Allorhodopirellula heiligendammensis: one gene and its partner. The protein of the gene in region 1 interacts with the protein of each later gene in a pairwise test. Links are inferred from orthologs where the notes say so. Each region holds a gene or a part of one and is shown on either strand. Other genes may lie near its edges.

Region 1 (11,093 bases):
TCGGCTTTGGCCGCCGCTGTAGGTCAGTGAGTGCTTGATCGAATCAACCCCCCAGCCTTCCTGATAGAGCATCAGGTTGTTCAGCACGCTACGGATCGTTAGCTCAGGGTTGTCCTCGATCAGGTAATCCTTGAGGTTTTCATCTCCGCCATCGCCATCGACCAGCCATCGCCAGTCGGGATACCGTTGCCGAATCGCTTCAACGAGTGCGGCTGCGAAGGTCGCAGATTGGATGTCGAGCGGTTTGTAGTCCTCGACCAGTTCAATCGCTCGCCGCCAACTGACCTGCTCCTCAGGTACTTCAACGACTTCGAGGAGTTCGGGAAAACCGCACTTGTTGACGAACTCAGCGGCCTGTTTGAAATCCTGTGCATGGCCGTCAACGGCCAGCGAGAATGCTTTTAGACGCGTGGGGGCCTGGCCGCGTCGCAGCATCAAATCATAGAGCACGCACAGCACCGCACCGCTATCAATGCCCCCGGAAAACAAAACACCAATGGGCTCAGTTTCACCGATGCGATCCAGCCATGCATCGCAAACCCGCGCTAAACGCGTGATGTATTCGTGACCGATCGCGGGGACGTCCGCGGGCAAGCGGTTCCGCTCGGGCGTGAAGAAACGTTGATGGACCGGATTCGGATCAGGACATCCGACGAGTTGTAGCTCGATTAAGTAGTGGGCCGGCACCATGCGCGTGTAGGAAGGGTCAAACTGATCGCGCAAACCTTCACGCTGGAGCCAGGCGGCGATTTCATCGATGCGTTCAGCGACGACCAAGCACGGTCCGGCTTTGAGTTTGGCCATGAAGTAACGCATCGGTCGTCCGATCGTCCGCACCATCCGCACGGTGCGACCGTCTTTTTCACAGATCGCGAACTGACCTTCGATTTTAGAGATGCGTTCACGGTCACCGCCTCGCACGATCTCTGCCGCCGATGTGGCGGTTTCATTGAGGAGGACGTTGGCGTCCGGATCCATCAAATTGACGAGCCGGTCGATCGTTTGTTGAGTAGGCATTTAGCGGGTCTCCGGGAACAAGGCATCCAGACACAACTGACTCCATGTTTCCAACGCATCATATTGGGTTCGTAACTGGGCGATCGTCAGAAACTCTCCGTCCGCCAGTTCCGCTTCGTTGCTAGTCACCTGAGGGTGATCGAGTGTGAAGCGATGGATCACGCCCAGGTGCACGCGGCCGACTTCGTTGCTGGGATCGTACAGCAAGCCTTCTCGCTGGTCGACGTAGTCGCACTGGATCGTTACTTCTTCATCGAGCTCGCGGCGCATGCCTGTTAGATAGGGATCTTCATCGCCTGCGGCGTCCTCGCGGCTGATGTGGCCGCCCACACCGATGCTTCGCTTAGCGTGCAATCGAGATTCGCCCGAGCCCCCGCCGCGTGTGTACGTAAAGACGCGAACGAGTCCGTCCGCTGGATCGGTCCACTGCATCACAACGTAAGGGATCAGCTGCTTGAAACTTGGGTCCAATTCCATCGCCGCTCGGGGCCGATACGAAAGCTGGTCACTGGCGAGGATCGGCATCAGAAACCGATCGACATCGACCTCGAATCCCTCGAGATGTCCCAGTGAGGAAATGAGGTCGGCGGGCACGACCAGGACGTGTTCTTCAGACATGGGTGTTTTTCAAGGGGGGAAGATTTCTTGGGCGAGCGGCAGGTGTTTTCTTAACAACCCAAACGCGTGAGTTTTCCTGAGGCTGACGCCACAGGTGTGATATCACCGTGGCTGAAAAACTCTGCCTGCTGCGTGCGTTGGATCGGTACCTATTTCAGTGGCGGCAACGCGCGGACGTCCCAGATGTCTTGGGCGTATTGCGCGATCGTACGGTCACTACTGAACCATCCGCTTCCGGCGGTATTGAGAATGCTCATTTCATTCCATTTTGCCGTGTCTTGGTAGGTGTTACTCACTTCGACCTGCGCGTCAATGTAGCTTCGCAAATCGGCAATCGTGACCCACGGATCGTGCGGGCTCCGCAGTCCACCGGTCAGCAAATCATACAGGCCAGGGTTATTTCGATTGAATGTTCCGCTTTCGAGGATACTCATCAACCGGGCGATATCCGGATCCGCTGCGATAATATCGTTGGGCCGATAGTCTTTCTTCGTTTCGACGACTTCTGGCGCGTCGAGGCCAAACAAGAAGAAGTTTTCATCGCCGGCATTCTCGCGAATCTCGATATTGGCACCATCGAGTGTGCCAATTGTGAGCGCTCCGTTCATCATGAATTTCATGTTTCCGGTACCGGATGCCTCTTTGCCTGCCGTCGAAATCTGTTCAGACAACTCCGTCGCTGGGCAGATCACCTCCATTGACGAGACACGGTAGTTCGGGAAGAACACCATTCGCAGCAGATCGCGGCACTTCGGATCCGCATTGACTACTCCTGCGACGTCGTTGATCAATTTGACGATCAATTTTGCTACGTGGTATCCCGGTGCTGCCTTTCCACCGATCAGCACGCAGCGCGGAGCCATGCCGGTGGTCTCGCCGCGTTGGATGCGATCGTAAAGGTGGATGACGTGTAACACGTTGAGCAGTTGGCGTTTGTACTCGTGAATCCGTTTGACTTGAACATCAAACATAAACGATGTATCGAAGTCGACGCCCGTGGTTTCAGCGACCAGTTCAGACAAACGTTTCTTGTTGTCGAGCTTGATCGACTGCCAGCGCTGGCGGAAGGTCGCATCGGTCGCCAGCGGCGCAAGTTCTTTGATCTTGGTCAGATCGGTTTGCCAGCCATCACCAATAGTTTCGTTGAGTAGGTCTCGTAGACCGGGATTGCAGTGAGCGAGCCAGCGTCGTTGAGTGACACCATTGGTCTTGTTATTGAACTTGCGTGGCCAAAGTTGGGCGAAGTTCTTGAACAAGCCACTCTCAAGTAACTGGGTATGCAATCCAGCGACACCATTGACGGAGAAACTGCCGACGATGGCCAGATACGCCATCCGAATGTGCGGGTTATCGCTTTCTTCGATCAACGACATCTCACGCCGCATGCCGACATCACCCGGCCACTGCTGGTCGACGAGTTTGAGGAACCGAGCATTGATCTCGTAAATGATCTCGAGCAATCGAGGCAGCAATCGACTGAATAGTCCCACCGACCAACGCTCAAGTGCCTCAGGCAGCAGCGTGTGGTTGGTGTAGGCCATGCACCGCGTGGTCACGTCCCACGCTTCGTCCCACTCCAGGCCGTGCTCGTCGAGCAGCAACCGCATCAATTCGGGCACAGCGCAAGCCGGGTGGGTGTCGTTGAGTTGGAAGCAGTTCTTTTGGCCGAACTGCGAGAAGTCTTCGCCATACTTCTTTACCCACCGGTCGATGACGTCCTGGAGCGATGCTGAAACGAGGAAGTACTGTTGCTTCAGACGCAATTCCTTTCCGTTTTCGCTGGCATCGTTCGGGTACAGCACCATCGAAATCTGTTCGGCATTGTTTTTTGTCGCGACGGCTTCGGTGTAACTGCCCGCGTTGAATTCAGCGAGATCAAACACGTCCGTCGTCGACGCTTTCCATAGACGCAGCGTGTTGACGGTTTCATTGCGATAACCTGGAATGGGCATGTCAAATGGCACGGCGAGCACATCGTGCGTATCAACCAGCCGCTGGCACATCTTCCCTTGATCGTTGGGATACTGTTCGGTGCGACCATAGAACCGGATTCGCCGACTGCTCTCAGCGCGAACGATTTCCCAGGGGTTGCCGTCGCGGAGCCAGTGATCGGGATCTTCGACTTGGCGTCCATCTTCAATACGCTGGTGGAACATGCCGTATTCGTAGCGGATGCCGTAGCCAACCACAGGGAGTTGCAGGTTCGCACAACTGTCAAGGAAACAGGCAGCGAGCCGTCCCAAGCCACCATTGCCCAAGCCCGCATCGAGTTCTCGGTCAGCAACGTCCTCCATCTCCATCCCGTAGGCATGCATGGCGGCGCGTGTTTCGTCGTCCAGATCGAGGTTCTGAACGGCGTTGGTGAGCGAACGGCCGATCAAAAATTCCAGAGATAGGTAGTACACCTTGCGGTCGTCGCTCTCTCGCATTCGACGCAATGTCTGCTGCCACTCCGGCACCAAGCGGTCACGCACTGAAATTGCTAAGGCGCGATACAGGTATCGTTGATCCGATTCGTTGCCGGGCGTTTGGCCATCGTCGAAGTGGCCCAGCGTGACTGTTAAATGTCGGCGGACAGCGGTCGGAAGATCGAGCTCGCCCAACGAGAGTGGCTGCTTAGAGGCTGGTTTCGACTTTGCCGAAGCTGAATTGGTGAGCGTGTTGGACATGTGCGTAGTGCTTTCGTAGAGAAAGTAAAGAGGTCTGGGTGAGACGAGAGATGCGTCCCCCCTGGACATGGACCGCCCTATGGATACGGTTGGAGTATAGAGGGATCTGATTGCCACGCCAACGTCGCATCTTATGCGACCGGTGCGCAAGGGCCGGTTTGATCACGAGAGGGCGGCTTGCGGTTAAGGACGGAAACAGTAGCAACCGGGCAAAAAAACGCGATTGCAGCGGGATCACGCGTCCTCAGAGGCGGTGAGTTGTCGTCGTTGAACTCATGGCGAGTTGCGGCGATGCGGCATTGCCGGCAGGAAGGCCGGAAGTCTTCAAGACTTCCGCTACCTCCCCAGCCAAACGGGCGCCCGGATTGTAGAAACTCACAGCCTCTCCGGGACGATCCGCGCTCTTAATGAAGAAACACCTGCGGTCTGGCTTCACGTCAATTGCGCGTTGCAGACGTAAATCTTCATGGAGTGCCGTGGCATGTCGATAATGCGGTTGCTCGGAGCGACCGGGCCGTCAATGTCCGGAAAGATATCCTTGGGTGGAATCGCGGCCGTGTCGGCGAATAGGTTCCACACGACGCCGCGTCCGATCGAAGGCAGTTCGAAGTCGAGATTGTCGCCCGTGCTGTTGAACATAATGATCAAATCGCGGCCAAGTCCTTCGGGATCGTCAGCGCGACTGGGGGCGGCGATGTAAGCGGTCATCGCCAGCATGCCTTGGTCCCAGTGCAACGGATTGCCTTTGATGCCATACCATGACACATCGGGGACTTTGCGGCCGTCGATCGGACGACCAGTGAGGTATTCTTTTCTCCGGATCGTCGGCTGGTTCTTACGGAACTCGATCATCGCACTGACGAAACGGGCTAAGTCCGCATTCCGTTCGACCAGCCGCCAGTCAAACCACGAGATGTCGTTGTCTTGGCAGTAGGCGTTGTTGTTACCTTTCTGCGTGCGGCGCACTTCGTCACCGCTGACGATCATTGGGACACCTTGGCTGACCAATAGCGTGGCGAGCATATTTCGGATTTGCTGAGAGCGAATCGTGGCGATTGCCTTCTTGCGAGTCGGGCCTTCGACGCCGTAGTTGTCACTCGTGTTATGGTTGTCGCCGTCACAGTTGTTTTCGTTGTTGGCCTCGTTGTGCTTCTCTTTATACGAGACCAAATCGTTCATCGTGAAGCCATCGTGGCTGGTGATGAAGTTGATGCTGCAAAAAGGCGGTCGACCGGCGTGTTCGTAAAGGTCACTACTACCCGCCAGGCGTGTTGCGAGCGGGCCAAGCGTGCCACCATCACCGCGCCAAAAGCCGCGTGCATCGTCTCGATAGCGACCGTTCCATTCGGCCCAACGATGGTTGCCGAAACTGCCGACTTGATAGGCGCCAGCGGCATCCCAGGCTTCGGCAATGATCTTGGTATCCGCTAGCATCGGGTCCTCGGCGATCAATTCCACGATGGGTGGGTTAGAAATCAAATTGCCGGTGCGGTCACGACTGAAGATGCTGGCTAGGTCGAATCGGAATCCATCGACATGGTAGTTGTGCACCCAGTGCCGCAAACAGTGGAAGATCATTTCACGGACGACGGGATGATTACCATTGAGCGTATTGCCGCAGCCGCTGTAATTGCAGTAGTGCTGGCCTTCGCTGAGAATGTAGTAAACCTGGTTCTCCAGACCTTTGAACGACAGAGTCGGCCCGTTTTCGTTGCCTTCACAGGTATGGTTGAAAACCACGTCGAGGATGACTTCGATGCCAGCCTGATGCAACGCCTTGACCATCTGTTTGAACTCGTTGACCTGCGCCGCTGGCGTCTTTCCGTGGGCGTACCCGCGGTGAGGTGCAAAGAACGCCATGGGGTCATATCCCCAGTAGTTCGGGCGTTCGAGTTTTTTTCCGTGCGGTTCAAGAATCGGGAATTCATGTACCGGCATCAATTCAACGGCCGTAATACCGAGCGATTTCAGGTACGGAATCTTCTCGATGACACCGAGATAACTACCCGGCGCCTTCACCTTGGCGGTCCGACTCTTCGTGAAACCTTTGACGTGCATCTCGTAAATGATCGTCTCGCTCATGTCGCGACGGAGATGCCGGTCGCCCTCCCAGTCGAAGGAGTGGTCGACGACGACGCACTTCGGCGGACGAATCAATCCGTCTTTACCGGTTTGGTAGGTGCCCGCCAGGGCCTGCGCATACGGGTCGATCAAACGCGCCGAGGCGTCGAAACGATGTCCGTTCTCTGGCTCCCATGGGCCGCTGGCTTGGAAATGGTAGAGCCCGCCGGCCTCCATTCCGGGAACCTGCAGACTCCAGACGTCTCCCCAGCGGTCGGTATCGCGATCGAAATCGATGATTTCAGCCGGTTCGCGATCGTTAACTTTGTTGTACAGCAACAATCGCATTTCGGTTGCCGAACGGCTGAACACAGAGAATTGGGTACCGGTTGCCGTCGGCGTCGCCCCGAATGGAGGTGCGTAGGCAAATTGTAGTTCAGGGCACGGTTGTCGCATCAGCATTGAAAGATCGCTCCTTGAGTCATTCAGATCGGAACGGCCAAACGCGTCTGCTTGCCACGCGAACCCAGTGTCGTTGGCAATCATCACGCCGGCTGTCCGGTTAGGTTCCAGTCGTCAGGTGAACCCTACCACCCGGTCCCAGTCAAAGCCGCAGAATCGTCCGGCGATACCGCAAAATCGGCACGCGGGGCGACCGTGCGCTCCAATAAGGCAATCGGCTCATTCCAGGTAATTCATGAGAGCCGTGACGGATAAACCACTCCCGCAACTCGATGGGGATGATCGATCCCGTCAGGTACCAGTAGTGGGGGTCGACTGTCAGGGGAACCTCGCTCGGATGAGCAAAGTCATCCGAAAACTCGGAAACGATCTCCTTGTTAGAAGGAAAAGTGAAAATGTCTGAAGAATCGCATCTTATCTGCACAGGCGGACGAAACCGAGCACGAATTCACTTGTTTCGGCGGGTATCGCCACTGCCGTCCCTAAATTACCCCTAGTGGGGAATTACCTCCCCGCGGTTGGCCACTCGCGGGTAAGATTTCCAGCAGACGATGAGCGTTCTCGTCAAGTACTCGTAAAGATTGGGCATTTTAGTCACGATGACGGACCATTCAATTCAACAGCGGATCGATCAGCTCGTCGAGCAAATTCGCTATCACGACCGGCTTTACTACCAGGACGCCGCGCCGGAAATTTCGGATCTGCAGTACGACCAACTCCTGGCAGAGCTCGTCGGATTGGAGCAGGATCACCCTGAATTTGCCGCTTCTGATTCACCAACCCAGCGGGTGGGGGGCGACGTCGTTGAGCATCTGGTGTCGGTCGAACATCGCGCGCCCATGCTTTCGATTGACAATACCTATAGCCGCACAGAATTGCGGGCGGCCATGCAGCGTATCGAAAAGTCGCTAGCTCCCTCGCTCGCCGAGGGTGACGCAGTGGTCTGGGTAATGGAGTACAAAATTGATGGGGTCGCGGGGTCGATTCGTTACGAAGACGGGCACCTCGCCCTGGCGCTGACGCGGGGAAACGGCGTCTTGGGTGACGACATCACCCACAATGTCCGCACCATTCGGGATTTGCCCCTGAGACTCGAAACCGAACATCCACCCGCCGTGGCCGAACTTCGCGGCGAGATTTACATGACCGATGCCGATCTCGCCGATCTGAATGTGCGACAAGCCGAGGCCGGCGCCGAGCCGTACAAGAACACGCGCAATGTGACCGCTGGCACGATTCGGCTCCTCGACCCCAAGATTGCCGCCGCCCGCAAACTGCGATTTTTCTGTCACGGCAGCGGTGAGCTGATGGGCGTTGATGCCAACAATCATATGGAGTTCCTCGACTGGGTGCGGCGCATGGGCGTTCCCGCCACGCCCAATGTCGTGCGGCTGGAGTCAATCGAGGAAGCCCTCGACGCCGTCGCAAAGCTCGAAGAAGGGATGCCCGACCTGCCTTTCGAAGTTGATGGTATCGTGTTCAAAATCGATTCGTTTGCTCAACGGGAGACATTGGGCGTACGCAGCAAGAGTCCACGCTGGGTCATCGCCTACAAATTTGAGCGTTACGAAGCCACCACGCGTCTCGAAGCGATCGAGGTGCAAGTCGGTAAGACAGGCACGATTACCCCGGTGGCATATCTGACACCGGTGGACATTGCCGGCACGACTGTGTCGCGTGCCTCTCTGCATAACGCTGACGAGATCGAGCGTCTGGATGTTCGCGTGGGCGATCTCGTTGTCGTTGAAAAAGCGGGTAAAATCATCCCCAAGGTCGTGCGTGTGGAGAAACATCTCCGCACCGACGAACTGCCGGTGTACGAGTTTCCAACCGCATGCCCCGAGTGCGCCGAACCGCTGACGCGTGACGAAGGCGGTGTCTACATTCGCTGCACCAATCCGCTCTGCCCGGCACAACTCCGTCAACGGTTAGTCTATTTCGGCAGCCGCGCAGGGATGGATATAGATGGGTTGGGCGAAGAAGTGGTCGATCTATTGCTGCAAAGGAATCTGGTGGCCTCGTTCGCTGATCTGTATCGCCTCGATACCGACACGCTCGCGGAATTGACATGGCCTCGTCAGCGAAAAGGTAAAGCCGACGAGATGATCAACGTCCAATTCGGTCGTAAAAACGCAGAGAATTTAGTGGCCGGAATCGATGCCAGCCGGACTCGCGGACTCGCTCGGGTGTTGGCATCGATCAGCATTCGGCATGTTGGACCTCGAGTGGCAAAGTTGATCACCGCCAAGTACTGGACCCTCGCGCAGTTGCAAGCGGCGACGGCTGAGGAGATTGCGTCCATCCACGAAATCGGTGAACGAATCGCGGAGAGCCTCACTGGCTTCCTGCATAGCAATCACGGCGGGCAGGTGCTCGCGGATCTGCAGTCCGCCGGCGTTGTTCTGAGTGAACCTGAGCCGCAGGTGACGGCGGTTGACCAGGACAACCTACCGCTAGCGGGCAAGATAGTCGTCGCCACTGGGACGCTCTCCCACTACACCCGCGACCAAATTAAGGCGCGGATTGAAGAACTTGGTGGGCGGGCGGCGAGCAGCGTCAGCAAGAATACTGATTTCCTGATCGCGGGAGAAAAAGCTGGCAGCAAACGGAACAAGGCCGAGAGTCTCGGCGTCGAAGTCATCAGCGAGGACGAATTCCGCGCACGATACGAGTCGCTGTAGCGATTGGCTGAAGGGCTGAATTATCGCTTGGCACTACGAGCCGAAAGCGTCTGCCCCCATCCGATATGACTAGCCAGTTGACGATGTTGGGTGCTCTATTGAGTTCAAAACGTGCATGCCATCGTTCAAGCTGTAACGCCAATCGATAACTGCCAAGATTCTTTTTCAAGGGCCATGAATCATGCCGCGCCCCGCCGTTTTTTGCAGCGTTGCTGTTGTTCTTTGTCTGCTGTTACCTGAGCTCAGCTCAACCGGCCAAGCTGATTACACCGTCTATCAATTGCCCGGCACATCCCTGCAATTGTTACTTGAGGGCTCGGTGACTTACCACGCGGGCGGGAACGTGACGCACCAGCATCCTCGCGGTTCACTGCATTTCAGTGCACAGGACATTCAGGTTCTCAAGAGCCCGACGCCGCAGAGCGTCTATGCCAAGCGACTTCGTGAAGTCCGCAAATTGGGCGATGTCAACGAGGTTCTGGAGCTAGCCAAGTGGGCGCTCAAGAACGGCATGCTCGAAGAGTCCAAGTCCCTGTTGAGCGTGGCGTGGAAGATTGACTCCAGCGACGAACGGCTCGTCAAGCTCGCGGACTTGATGCGATACATCAATCATTCGGTCCCTGACAATCCCGAAGTCGAACAGCACGCTCGACAGTTTGTCGGTAGCGATCGCATGGTCGCAACCCGCAGCAAACACTTCCTGCTACTGCATGATGCGAACACGGCCACCGACGAGGTGACCCACAAAACGCGGGCCGAGATGCGGCTGGAGCTACTCGAAAAGGTATACGAATCCTACTTATTGACGTTTGCCTTTGAAGGCGTCTTTCTGCGACCCCCAAACCAACCCTTGGAAGTGGTTCTGTTTAGCCGGCAAGCCGATTTCATGCAGATGGAACGCAGACTCGGTGGCTCGCTGAAACAGACAGCTGGTTTTTACCTGCCCAAAGAGAACATCTCGATGTTCTACGACTCCGGCACGTCCGAGGAATTTCAAGTCCTGATGGAGCTCGACCGCCAGCTCGTGAAGTTGCGAGAGACTGCCAAGCAGGCTCGCGGTCCCGGTGCCGGTCAGTTGATCCGGTTTGCCAAGACGATCGAGCTGCTGATTGACATCACCCGCGAGAGCGAAGATGTGTCCACCGTTTCGCATGAAGCGATCCATCATCTCGCTGCCAATACCGGCGTCTTCCCCCGGGACGGTGCTTTCGTACGCTGGGTCCACGAAGGGATGGCGTCCTATTTCGAGTCCGCCAAACTCGCCAAATGGAGCGGTGTGGGTGTGGTCGATTCGAGTCGGATCAGTTACTACCGCGTGCTGGAGGGCGACCCGCATCGTGGCAGCCTCGAATTCATTGTCTCGGATCTGGGGTTCCTGGTCGAAACGGCCCTCGGCGACCAGCTACCCGCGTACGGTCAAGCGTGGGCCCTAACTCATTTTCTTTTCAACGAGCACTTCATGGAACTCATGCAATACTACAAGAAAGTGGGGCAGTTGGAGGAACACGAGGGCGACATGACTGCTGCGATTTTGAAAGAGCGATCCGAAAATTTGCTTTCCGTTTTCGATGAATGTTTTGGGGAT
Region 2 (11,588 bases), on another replicon or contig:
GCGCGTCTGCGGTTGCCGATGCCCGCGCGCTGGCATGGCGTACGCTGTTGATCCACGGTGAAATCGATGCTGGGCTCAGCGTCATCGGAAGGGATGATCCCGCCGCGGCCGCGATGATCGCTGCTAACGCTTCACGCAACGCGGACGCGTTTGATCGACTAGGCTTTCCCGTTGACCAAATCGATACACAACTGGAGACTTGGATTGATGAGGCGATCGCCGCCCAACGAGAGTTATTTGACGCATCCAACTCAGGTGACGCCCTGCGTGTGGCTGAGGCCGGTGCCTCAGCGGAGACAGGAGTTGCCCCGGAGATTGAAAAACTATTCACATTGATTCGGTTACTCGATGGCGTTAATCGAGATGACGCGGCGTGGCGTATCGCCGACCGTTTATCACTGCCGGACTTGCGCGTCAAACGGCCGCAAAGCTCGTCGACATACCTAATTCGCGACTATGTCTTGTTGTCACTGCTATGGACCACACATTCGGATTGGATGATCCGATTGGGGATGCGCGACTGGGAAACAGAATCAACGATTATTAGTCGCAATGCGATAAGCCAAATCACCGTCAACGATAATTATCAGGTGTTGGCCATTTTGCAACGGTTTGTGCAAATGCAACGTCCTCAAGCGACGACGATCGAGGCATTTCAGATCGCCTGCGAAATCGCCCGTGCCGACGATGTTGATCGGCGCCGACACGCTGATTTGGTTTCCGAACTGGCCCGCAGCCTCCGCGATGGTACCCTCCGTCACCGCGTCGCCGACGAACCCGATCTGCATGTCTATTTTCGGCCGAGCGTGGACGTTTGGAGCGAGTTGTTTGCAGCCCACGGTCGGCCTGATCTAGCCGAACCGTTTCTACAACGGCTATCCAGTAGTGGCGACCTTAAAGGCGCCCTGACGCTGGCAAAAGAGTACCGACTCAGTGGCCCCAGCGCGATCAGTGGTGACCTCTACGAAGTCATTTGGAATGCGGTGGCCATGTCGACGAGCGAGGGGAATCCACGCTTTCGCGATGACGTGATTACTGCCGTGACGGCCGTCGGCGAACAGTGGCGGGCCGCTCGCGATGTGGGCGATCAGCGAACCGCCGAGGAACTTCTACGGCAGTTACGGGCCATGGCATGCACCCCATCGACCGATATGCGGCAACAGATCGCGGACGTGCTCGCCGATCTTGGCCAGTGGCAGATCGCAGATCAGGTTTACCGCTCAACATTGGTGATGACGGCTCTGACATTTGACGAGACGCAGTCAATGTTCGATATAGCGAGAAAATATCAGGGGTTCGTCCTGAGAGCGACTGCTTCCAGACTTGAGACGACGGAATCGGCGGTAGACGCCCCATCGATCGGCGACCTCAGCGCCCGCGACCTGGAGCTGCGCCACCAAGCGATCACATGGGTCGATATCGCCTTCGTTCAGACGCTCGATCGCATCAGTCTGCGGCCGCAGCTCTATCTCGTTTTCCCTCGCTTGTTCGCGCGTGAAAAACTGGAACTGGCCCTCTCGCAAACGGCTGCGAAACCGCCAGCGGCAGCTGCCCAAACGGTGCGGCAACTGCTCGATCGACTGCGACAACTCGATGCGATGGATATTACGACCGCAGAGTCAATTTTGCCGAGACTGAGTGAACTGGGTTTGGAGGATCTCGCTGCTGCCGAATTGAAACGCATGATCCAGGCTGCTGATATCCATCTAAAAACCTTTCCAGTCGATGCTGTCATCGCGAATAACGTCGCCTGGGGCGCCGCCGTCAATAACATCGAGCTGGACGATGCCCTGCGGTTATCCCGACATGCCGTCCGTTTCGAGCCCGATAGTGCGATCTATCGTGACACGCTTGCCGAGATATTAGCCCGCCGAGGCAATTTCGATGAGGCTGCCCAGATTGAACGAAGCTGCGTGATCGATGATCCCGGTCAGTGGCATTTGCACGAGCAGGTCAAAAGATTTGAGCAGAAACTTTCAAAGTCGCGTTGACAGCCCATCCTCGCAATTGATACCTCACTTTGAATTCCGAACCACACACATTTGGTTTTCGTTGTTGAGTCGTTGATTTGCGGGAATTGCTTCTCGATCAGCTCTGCTGACGGAAATGCGTATCCTGTCGCGAAGATTACTGGGTCAATCTTCTCGGCAGTTCAGTTTCCCAACGAAATCCTTAGCTGCACCGGGGTGTTCGATGTTGGGCGCCCCGGTGCACCGTCCACCAACCTGACCTCCGTTTTTCGCCGCTTGCAAACTAGCAGTTGCAGACTGAAATCCCGCGCGACGAATGGGCGCCGCGTTACGAATTCATTGAATTGTAGTTATTGTGTGTCTACAGCCCTCACCGTGTGGGCATCCCGCCGCTCATGAACCCGTCGCCATTCAAACCAGTGACATCACCACCCGACACGCATACCGTCACCTCCAAAATCGATGCAGACTCTCGTCCAACTGGCTCCCGACGCCGTCGCTGGAGCCCCAAAGGATTGATCGTGGGTTTAATCGTGATCGTGGCCTGTGTCTTTGTCATGGGAAGTTTCCTGCGGCGTCAGAGTGAGTCCGCAGTCGACGTCACGGGGGCCACTGGTGAAGAAAGTATCGATAGCGGACAGGGGCACCCCGACTTCGCAGCGCAAGTTGCCAACGTCGTCGCGGGTGATTCAACACGTTTGCTATTCGCCGACGTCCCAATCTCTGATGGCATGTTGCAGGATTTGCCGGTGCAGCTGCTGACCGGTCTCGACACGGTAGTTGCCGACCAAGGTGTGGTGACCGACGAAGGGCTCACCGCATTAGCCAAACTGCCAGGGTTGGAACAACTGCGTCTGCGGCACTCACCGATCACCGATGCAGGTGTCGCCGCGTTGGTGGGCTGCGAAAAACTATGGCTGCTCAATCTGCCGCAGTGTCAAGTGAGCTCCAAGGGGATTGAATCTCTAAAAAAAGTAACTGCCTTAACGCAACTTCGACTGGGCTCACCCCGACTTGGCAATGAGGCCTGCACAGCGATTGCCGAGCTGAAATCACTGCGGGGGCTGCACCTGATCGGCGTGCCCGTCACTGACGAGGGACTGCAGACGCTCGCGAGTCTGCCGCATTTGGACTCTCTGTATTTGGACGATTGCGAAGTCACCGAGGCGGGTTGGGATTGGCTTTTCCAGCATCATCCCCAACTCCACGTGCATGTCGATCAAGCACATCACGACCGCGACCCCAACTTGCATTCGCACTGACCATCGTCGAACGATGACACCGCCTGTCGTGAGCAGGCTGCCGCTCGAGGGCGCCGTCCGTCGTGAGCCCCCAAAGTCCTTCGGCTCCGGCGGATATCACTGTGCGGCGATAGAAAATTCACAAAATTTGGCGATGTAGGAATCCCCTCCATAGAATGGGCAATTATGGCTAACTTGTTAACATCGGAATATTTCGCCTAGTTGACGCAATGCTTTCAAGTCTTAAACTCTCCCCAAATTGCCTCGTCGAGCGACGAGCATTACCCCATCCCCCCATTTTGGTGAGAATTCGATGATTCGTACGATCCTGGCAGTTGCTTTGCTCGCCGTTGTTGGCAGCGTTGTTGCTCCTCAAGCCGAAGCCGGCTTTTTCCACAAGAAGCGTTCGGCTTGTGCCCAACCTACTTGCTGCCCAGCTCCAGCACCAACCTGCTGCCCAGCTCCGGAACCAGTTTGCTGCCCTGAGCCAGCACCTGTTTGCTGCCCCGAGCCAGCACCAGCACCAGTATGCTGCCCCGAGCCAGCACCTGTTTGCTGTCCTGAGCCAGCACCAGTTTGCTGCGAGCCTGCACCTCGCTGCGGTCTGTTCGCACGCCTGAAGGCCAAGTGCGCTGCTCACAAAGCATCTCGCAGCTGCTGCGACCCTTGCGCAACTCCCGCTCCTTGCTGCTACTAATCCGTACTGGATTGACCCCAAGCTAGAGCGATCTAAGAAAAGCGGGCGACATTTTCGGATGTCGGCCGCTTTTTTATTGCGCCTGCGGCTCTTTCACGTTGTCGTTTCTCGGTGAGGCGATTCTAATTCGACCCGCAACGATCTTTCACCGAACCTTTTTCCGACACTTCTCTTTAGACAAGTTATGGTCCGCTACAACCCCAACGAGATCGAACCCCGCTGGCAAGCGTATTGGGAAACCAATCAAACTTTTGCCACGCCCGACCTCTCCGACGCATCCGGCGACGTCGTCAAGCGTTACGTCCTCGATATGTTTCCATACCCGAGTGGCGATGGGTTGCACGTCGGTCACCCGGAAGGATACACCGCGACGGACATCGTCTCGCGATTTGCCCGCGCCCGCGGTGAATTCGTACTGCATCCGATGGGCTTTGATGCGTTCGGTCTGCCCGCCGAGGAGCATGCCATTCGAACGGGGGAGCATCCGCGAGTACAAACCCAGCGGAATATAGATAACTTCACTCGTCAACTGAAAATGTTGGGATTCAGCTATGACTGGAACCGCGTTTTGGCCACGACCGACGAGGGCTACTTTCGCTGGACCCAGTGGATTTTTCTGTTGCTCTACGACACGTGGTTCGATACCACAGGGCAGAAAGGCCGCCCGATTTCGGAGTTACCCATTCCGGCGGAGGTCGAGTCTCAAGGAGAGCGCGCGATCGAACTGTACCGCGACTCGCGACGATTGGCTTACCAGGACGACGCATTGGTGAATTGGTGCGCCAAACTGGGCACGGTATTGGCCAACGAAGAAGTCGTCGATGGCAAGAGCGAAGTGGGAGGTCATCCTGTCAAACGCATTCCGCTGAGGCAGTGGATGTTGCGAATCACCGATTACGCTGAGCGCCTGATTGATGGACTCGAGGATTTGCAGTGGCCTGCGGGCATCAAGAAGCTCCAATCAGACTGGATCGGGCGCAGTACCGGTGCGGAGGTGGACTTTTACCTGCAGCCGGGCGCCCACCCGACCGATGCTGCGTCTGACGCAACTGCAAACGACGCTGCGCGCGGACCGTATGTGGCCTGGAAACGCGAGCGGGCTGCCAACGGATTCCCGACCCAACCCGGTCGTGATGCGCTGCGTGTGTACACGACGCGACCCGATACGCTATTTGGAGCCACGTACATGGTGGTTTCGCCGGAACATCCTTTAATCGATCTTCTGGTGAGCCCCGAACGCAAAGCCGAAGTGGATGCCTACCGCGAGCAGGCTTCGTTTAAGAGTGATCGCGAACGCACCGAGGGCGATCGCAAGAAGACAGGGGTCTTCACCGGCACCCACGCGATCAACCCGGCCGATGGGCGGTCGATCCCCGTCTGGGTCGCCGACTATGTTTTGGCCGGATATGGAACCGGCGCGATCATGGCGGTGCCGGCGCATGACATTCGCGATTTTGAATTCGCCGTTGCCTTTGATCTGCCAGTGATCGCAGTGGTCGATCCACCAGCTGAACATGCTCAACGCGAGGAAATCCTCGCAGGCCGAGCATGTTTCGTGGCCGAGGGCGTCGCAATCAATAGCGGGCAATACGATGGCAAAACCACCGACGAGGTGAAATCACATCTGACATCTTCGCTGGTTGAGCAGGGTCTCGCACGTCAAGCCGTCAATTACAAACTTCGGGATTGGCTGTTCAGTCGCCAGCGATTTTGGGGTGAGCCATTTCCCATTTTGCACGAGCTGGACAACGAAGGTAATCCGACCGGCATCAAACGCGGCGTTCCCGAACACCAACTGCCCGTCACGCTTCCAGAACTCGAAGATTTCAAACCGCACGGCCGGCCAGAACCGCCGTTGGCCAAGGCCGATGACGATTGGTTGATCGTCGAGCTTGATGGCAAGCGATATCGCCGCGAGACCAATACGATGCCGCAGTGGGCGGGATCGTGTTGGTACTATCTGCGTTACATCGATCCCCACAATCGTGAGCGTCTGATTGATCCTGAACTCGAACGCGCCTGGATGCCAGTTGATTTGTACGTCGGCGGCGCCGAGCATGCCGTATTGCACCTGCTCTACTCACGATTCTGGCACAAAGTGCTCTATGATCGCGGATACGTCACTTGCCCCGAACCATTTGGACGGCTCGTCAATCAAGGCATGATCCTCGGCGAAGTGGAGTTCACTGGCTATGTCGACGGGGATGGCAATCCAGTTTCGACGCAGCACGTTCGCCGTGATGCCGAGGGCAACCGGGTAAACAAGGACGGGCGCGCCGTGGAATCTGTCAAAATTGCCGAAGGCGATGTGCAGAAGAAGGGCGAAGGATTTGTCTTAGTCTCGGATCCAGCGATTAAAGTCGACAGTCGCGCCTTCAAGATGAGCAAGACTCGCGGCAACGTAGTCAACCCTGATGGTGTTGTCCGCGATTTCGGTGCCGATTCGTTGCGACTCTACGAGATGTTCATGGGACCGCTGGAGGCGACCAAACCTTGGGTCATGAACGGCGTTGGCGGTGTACGCGGATTTCTCGACCGGGTTTGGCGTTTGGTCGTCGATGAAAAAGCCGACGAGTTATGCGTCAGCGATGCAGTCGTCGACACGCCTTGTGACGAAGATCAGCGACGCGTACTGCACCAGACCATCCGCAAGGTCACCGAAGATACCGAGTCGATGAGTTTCAACACTGCGATCGCGAAAATGATGGAATTCTCCAATCACTTCACACGCAGCGAAACCCGACCCCGCGAGGCGATCGAAACGTTCCTGGTCCTGCTCAATCCCTATGCGCCTCACCTGTGCGAAGAATTATGGCGTCTGCTGGGCCATGACGAGTCCATCGCACTGCAGCCATGGCCGCAATGGGACGAGGCGGCGTTGGTGGAGTCCAGTATCGAAATCCCAGTACAACTCAATGGGAAGTTGAAAACAAAGATCAACGTTTCACCAGACGCAACCCAAGATCAAATGATCGCCGCCGCCATGGCGAGCGAACTGGTTACCCTGGCAATCGATGGCAAACAGGTCGTAAAGAAAATTGCGGTGCCCGGCCGGATGGTGAATCTCGTCGTCAAATGAGTCCTCCGGATCGTCCGGTATTCCGTTTTCGCGAGCTTCCGCATAGTCGGTCGACGACGTAGCCGCCCGGCTATGTTCGTCTGACCTGCTGTGATGTCAGTCGGATACCAATCGCCCCAGTCCAATCGCTCCAGTCCAATCGCCCCTTCCAATGCCGTCGTGGTAGACTATTGCCATCCACTCCGCCTTTGGGCTCCCCCACCTCCCGTTAAACTTTTGGGATTGTTGATGATGACACGCCGCACGAACTTTTGGATACTACCACTACTACTACTCGCTTCGATGACGAATGCGACGGCAACACAAGCCGCCGACTCAGCTGAACCTGTGAAGGTTGAACTGATCGATGCCGGCAAAGCTCCCCTCCAACCCATCCGCTATGCACCGCGTGTTGGCGAGACACAATCCGCTGTCATGACGATCTCGATCGACATGAAGATGTCCATCGCGGGCAACGCGATGCCTGCTCAAGATATCCCAGCGCAAAAAGTAACGTTCGATACCACCGTCGAGAACATCAGTGAGGACGGTGATATTACGTTTAGCTTCATCTATACCGGCGCCGAGGTGATTGACGATCCGAACAATCCATCCCCCATGGCCCCGATGCTCAAAGAGATGATCAAGTCACTGGTAGGTGCCACTGGCTCGGCGAACGTAACCGATCGCGGGATAACCAAATCAGCTGATTTTAATATCCCTGAAGGCATGGCACCGCAGATGAAGCAGATGCTCGATGGCATGAAAGAGTCGATGAATCGGATTAGTTCACCGGTACCGAGTGAACCGATTGGACTGGGTGCCAAGTGGAAGGTCACGCAAAAGCTAGTCGCCAACGGAATGCACATGGTGCAAACATCCACGCATGAAATCGTGAAGCTGGGCACGGGCGGCTTTACCATGAAAATCGATGTCGCTCAAAGTGCGGAACCCCAGGAAATTAAGAACCCCGCGTTGCCCCCGGGAACGATTTTGAAATTGGCATCGCTGGATACCGATGGACAAGGCACCTCGCAGATCGAAACGCGATCCTTGATTCCAGTCCAGTCCTCGCTAACGATTGCCAGCAAGTCCACGATGGACGTGGAGATGGCGGGTCAGAAACAGCAGATGACCACTGACGTGAAGATGGGAATGGAACTGGAGACGCTCCGCTAACCCAGCTCCATTGCACTCTCTAGGACGTCCAGTTGCACTACGGATTTGCCAGCTTACTGCCGCCTTTGATCGCGATCGCGTTGGCACTGCTGACGCGGCGGGTCTTGCTGCCGCTGGCGGCAGGCGTGCTGGTAGGCGCCGGGCTGCTGGCTCGGGCGACCCCAGATGGCAGCTGGGGGATGGACACGCTTCAGATTTTCAGCGACCGCATCATGGGATCGATTACCGATCCTGACCACCTCATGGTGCTGGCGTTCACCTTGCTGTTGGGCATGATGGTGGGGGTGATTGAAGTGGCGGGATCGATGCGGCGCGCGATCGCTCAGCTGGCACGGCGAGTCAAGGATCGCAAGGGGGTGCAGACGCTGATCGCAGCGACAGGTCTGGCTGTATTTTTTGATGACTATGCGAACACCCTGTTGGTGGGTGGCACGATGCAGTCGACGTCCGATCGATTCGGTCTCTCCCGCGCAAAACTCGCATATTTGGTTGACTCGACCGCAGCCCCCGTCGCGGGGCTGGCGTTAGTCAGCACCTGGGTGGCCACAGAGCTGAGTTATCTCCAAGCAGGGATCGACGCATCCTCGTACGCTGATTCATCATCCATTCGGGTATTTGATTTCTTCATCCAAAGCATTCCCTATCGCTTCTATCCTTGGTTTGCATTGGCCTTGGTGTTCATCATCGCTCGGACTGGCTGCGATTTTGGACCCATGAGAGTGGCTGAACAGGAGGCCTTGGAGAAACTCCGGAAGCGTTCCAACGACGTGTCTGAGCCGGTTGCTGTCGATGACACGCAGCACCAAACCCAAGACTCCACGTCACGATTCTCAACATGGCAGGACGCGACGGCCTCACTCGGTCCCATCGCCATTTGTTTGATCGCTGTACTTGCCACATTGATGATCACCGGCAGTCGTGATGCCGAGTTGACGCTGAGCCACTCCACCGCCATGAGCCAACTCCAGTGGGCGGGCGACGTGATCGGTTCAGGGGATTCCTATTTGGCTCTGGTGATCGGTGGCGGCAGTGGACTCGTTGTCGCCGCGGTGCTTGCATTGGTTCTCTCGCGTCTGTCGTTCGTTCGGCTCGGCCAGGGACTGCTCGATGGTGCATTGCAGATGATGCCAGCCATATCCGTCCTATGGCTCGCCTGGGCACTCTCGGCGATGACCGGTCGGGAGGCACTCGATACGGGCGGCTACCTATCGAGTGTCCTGAGTGACCAGATTGACTTGCGTCTGCTACCTACCTGCGTGTTTTTGCTTGCCGGCGGAATTGCATTCGCTACCGGGACCAGTTGGGGCACGATGGCGATCGTGACACCAATCGCCGTCAGCCTGGTGCTGGATATGCAAGCGAACGTGACTCCCGCTGTCGGCGAGATGGCTGTCAATTCACCTTTGGCCCTGGCCACCTTCAGCAGTGTCCTGGCAGGCGCGATCTTCGGTGACCACTGCTCACCGCTTTCTGACACGACCGTCCTATCGAGCCGTGCGTGCGGCTGCGACCACCTTCTGCACGTCCGCACGCAGATTCCTTACGCCCTGTTGGGAGGAGCTGTCTGCATTATCACCGGCACTCTGCCGGTGGCCTGCGGAGTTCCTGTGTGGGTATGTCTCGGAGCTGGACTTTTGTGCTTGTTCGTCGCAGTCCGCTATTGGGGCAAGCGTCCGTTGTGACGCGTAGCATCTGCTCACATGATTTGTCTCAATCGCGATGTTTCCAATCGCCATCACCGACGTCCTCGCGAAAAAAGTCTCGGTGGACGGTATCTACGAGAACTGCTGTCCATGTGCCGATCAAGGCCAGCCAGATGACAATCGAGAGGATTCTCTTCTAGGCAAACGGGAACTCGACGGGGAATGGGGGTCGAGGCGCACCTACAGTTGGCGAGTCATGAAGATGGCGCCTGACGCGTAGGACTCGTCGATCGTGACCGCCGTTGAGGAGAGGAAGCCCATTCTCTCCCAAAATCCAGCGGCCTGTTGCACCGCGACCAAAGACATCGTTCGATACCCATGAGCCAACGCGACTGAAGTCAGGTGGTGAAACAGGGCTTGGGCGACGCCGCGACCTGTGGACCCCTGTTGCACGGCGAGATCATGAACATAGAGATTTGCGGAAGGGGCCCATCGCTCTGAGTTGACCCTCCCCAGCACCGCGACGCGATCGGGGGGATACGGATGGGCGAGACAGTACGCATGAACCAAGTTGTTGCTACCCGTGGCCACGAAGCATGTGGCAGGCGATTGCGTTAACTTGGACCGCATCACTACCTCGGACTCAGGTGCGAACTCATAATAGACTTCGCTCTGGATGCGCATGATCGCCCCCCAGTCGGTCTCAATAATCTCGCGGCAATGGTGTAGATGCGTTTCGATGAGCTGGTTTCCTTCGTTATTGACTGATCCTTTGCCGGCCTGTCCAACCGACACATTGGGCTTGAGGAACACGTGCGGCATCGCCTGGCAAATTTGTCGAACAGCTGGTACCACCTGAAACGGTTCCAAACGCGACGCTCTCACGATCGCGGCCCGCCATCAATCTGGTACCGCATAAGCACGCAGGAACATCGTCACGAGCTCCTGAATGTATTTCTTTGCGGGGGTGCGATGGGTGCGTTTCTTGACACCAAATAACCTTGGCCAGAAGGCGTACGACAAGAGCAGACCGACGAGATGTTCGGCAGCAATCTCGGCGTTGTCGACATGCAACTGCCCAGCCTCATTCGCTGCGGCCAACCAAATTGCGAGTTGCTTGTCCAATTGGTTGGTCTGTTCGGTCAATAGGCGGCCGAGTTCGGGTGATGTTAACATGCGTGACATCACCACCCTGGCCAACGCTTGGAAGTCGTCGTCGCTAACAGAGCGGGTGACATGCGTTGAGATATCGACCAACTGCGCCGACAGATCCGCTTCGCAGTCATACTCAAATGTCGAAATCACACCGACACGCTCCACCAACTGTTCGACAATGTTGTCAAACAATTCGTCTTTGCTGGAGAAGTGGTTGTATACCGTCCGTTTGGACACGCCAGCGGTCTCAGCGATCTGGTCCATGCTGGTGTTGTCGAACCCCGCCGTCTGAAATTCGCTCATCGCAGCTTCGATGATCAATCGTCTCTTGCGGTCGGTCATGCGTTCAATCATTGACTTGTGTGGCCACTCTTTTGAGGAATCGACATCTTTCCGGGGTGCACTGGTCAGTTTACTTTGCCGTTGACCAAGTAAACCGAAGGGTGTACTTTTGGATGAGGCAAGTACGTTTTGATCGGAGGGGAGATCCAGTGAGCCGATGCAGCATAACCAAATTTAGCACGCACGAGGAAACCGGGACGGCGGCTTTCGATTCCCGTTTCATCCCCGCTTTCCTGGTGCTGCTGGCCCTCGGTGGTTGCATGCGGGATCCGGTCGTGTATCCGCCCAAGCCACCACGACCGG

Evidence for each region.
Region 2: the proteins of ligA (region 1) and leuS interact in binary tests that used the Escherichia coli proteins (3 or more experiments, as listed by UniProt). The link is inferred for Allorhodopirellula heiligendammensis from one-to-one orthologs.

What each region holds. Positions count from the first base shown.
Region 1 is NZ_SJPU01000002.1:2,299,147-2,310,239, reverse strand. Bases 6,979-9,967 are described here. They hold ligA (NAD-dependent DNA ligase LigA), read left to right. Parts: upstream 6,979-7,426; coding sequence 7,427-9,508; downstream 9,509-9,967. Other genes in these bases: Poly21_RS18680 (DUF1570 domain-containing protein), read left to right, coding at 9,690-9,967. In the rest of the region: Poly21_RS18705 (asparagine synthase-related protein), read right to left, coding at 1-1,017; Poly21_RS18700 (phosphoesterase), read right to left, coding at 1,018-1,635; Poly21_RS18695 (glycogen/starch/alpha-glucan phosphorylase), read right to left, coding at 1,785-4,304; glycogen debranching protein GlgX, read right to left, coding at 4,737-6,827; more of Poly21_RS18680, read left to right, coding at 9,968-11,093. UniProt on the Escherichia coli protein: DNA ligase that catalyzes the formation of phosphodiester linkages between 5'-phosphoryl and 3'-hydroxyl groups in double-stranded DNA using NAD as a coenzyme and as the energy source for the reaction.
Region 2 is NZ_SJPU01000006.1:22,612-34,199, reverse strand. The notes cover bases 3,704-7,187. They hold leuS (leucine--tRNA ligase), read left to right. Parts: upstream 3,704-4,092; coding sequence 4,093-6,987; downstream 6,988-7,187. Other genes in these bases: Poly21_RS27990 (hypothetical protein), read right to left, coding at 3,704-3,858. Also shown: Poly21_RS25145 (tetratricopeptide repeat protein), read left to right, coding at 1-1,991; Poly21_RS25140 (leucine-rich repeat domain-containing protein), read left to right, coding at 2,390-3,232; more of Poly21_RS27990, read right to left, coding at 3,634-3,703; Poly21_RS25125 (hypothetical protein), read left to right, coding at 7,216-8,145; Poly21_RS25120 (Na+/H+ antiporter NhaC family protein), read left to right, coding at 8,178-9,827; Poly21_RS25115 (GNAT family N-acetyltransferase), read right to left, coding at 10,029-10,610; Poly21_RS25110 (TetR/AcrR family transcriptional regulator), read right to left, coding at 10,689-11,285; Poly21_RS25105 (efflux RND transporter periplasmic adaptor subunit), read left to right, coding at 11,435-11,588.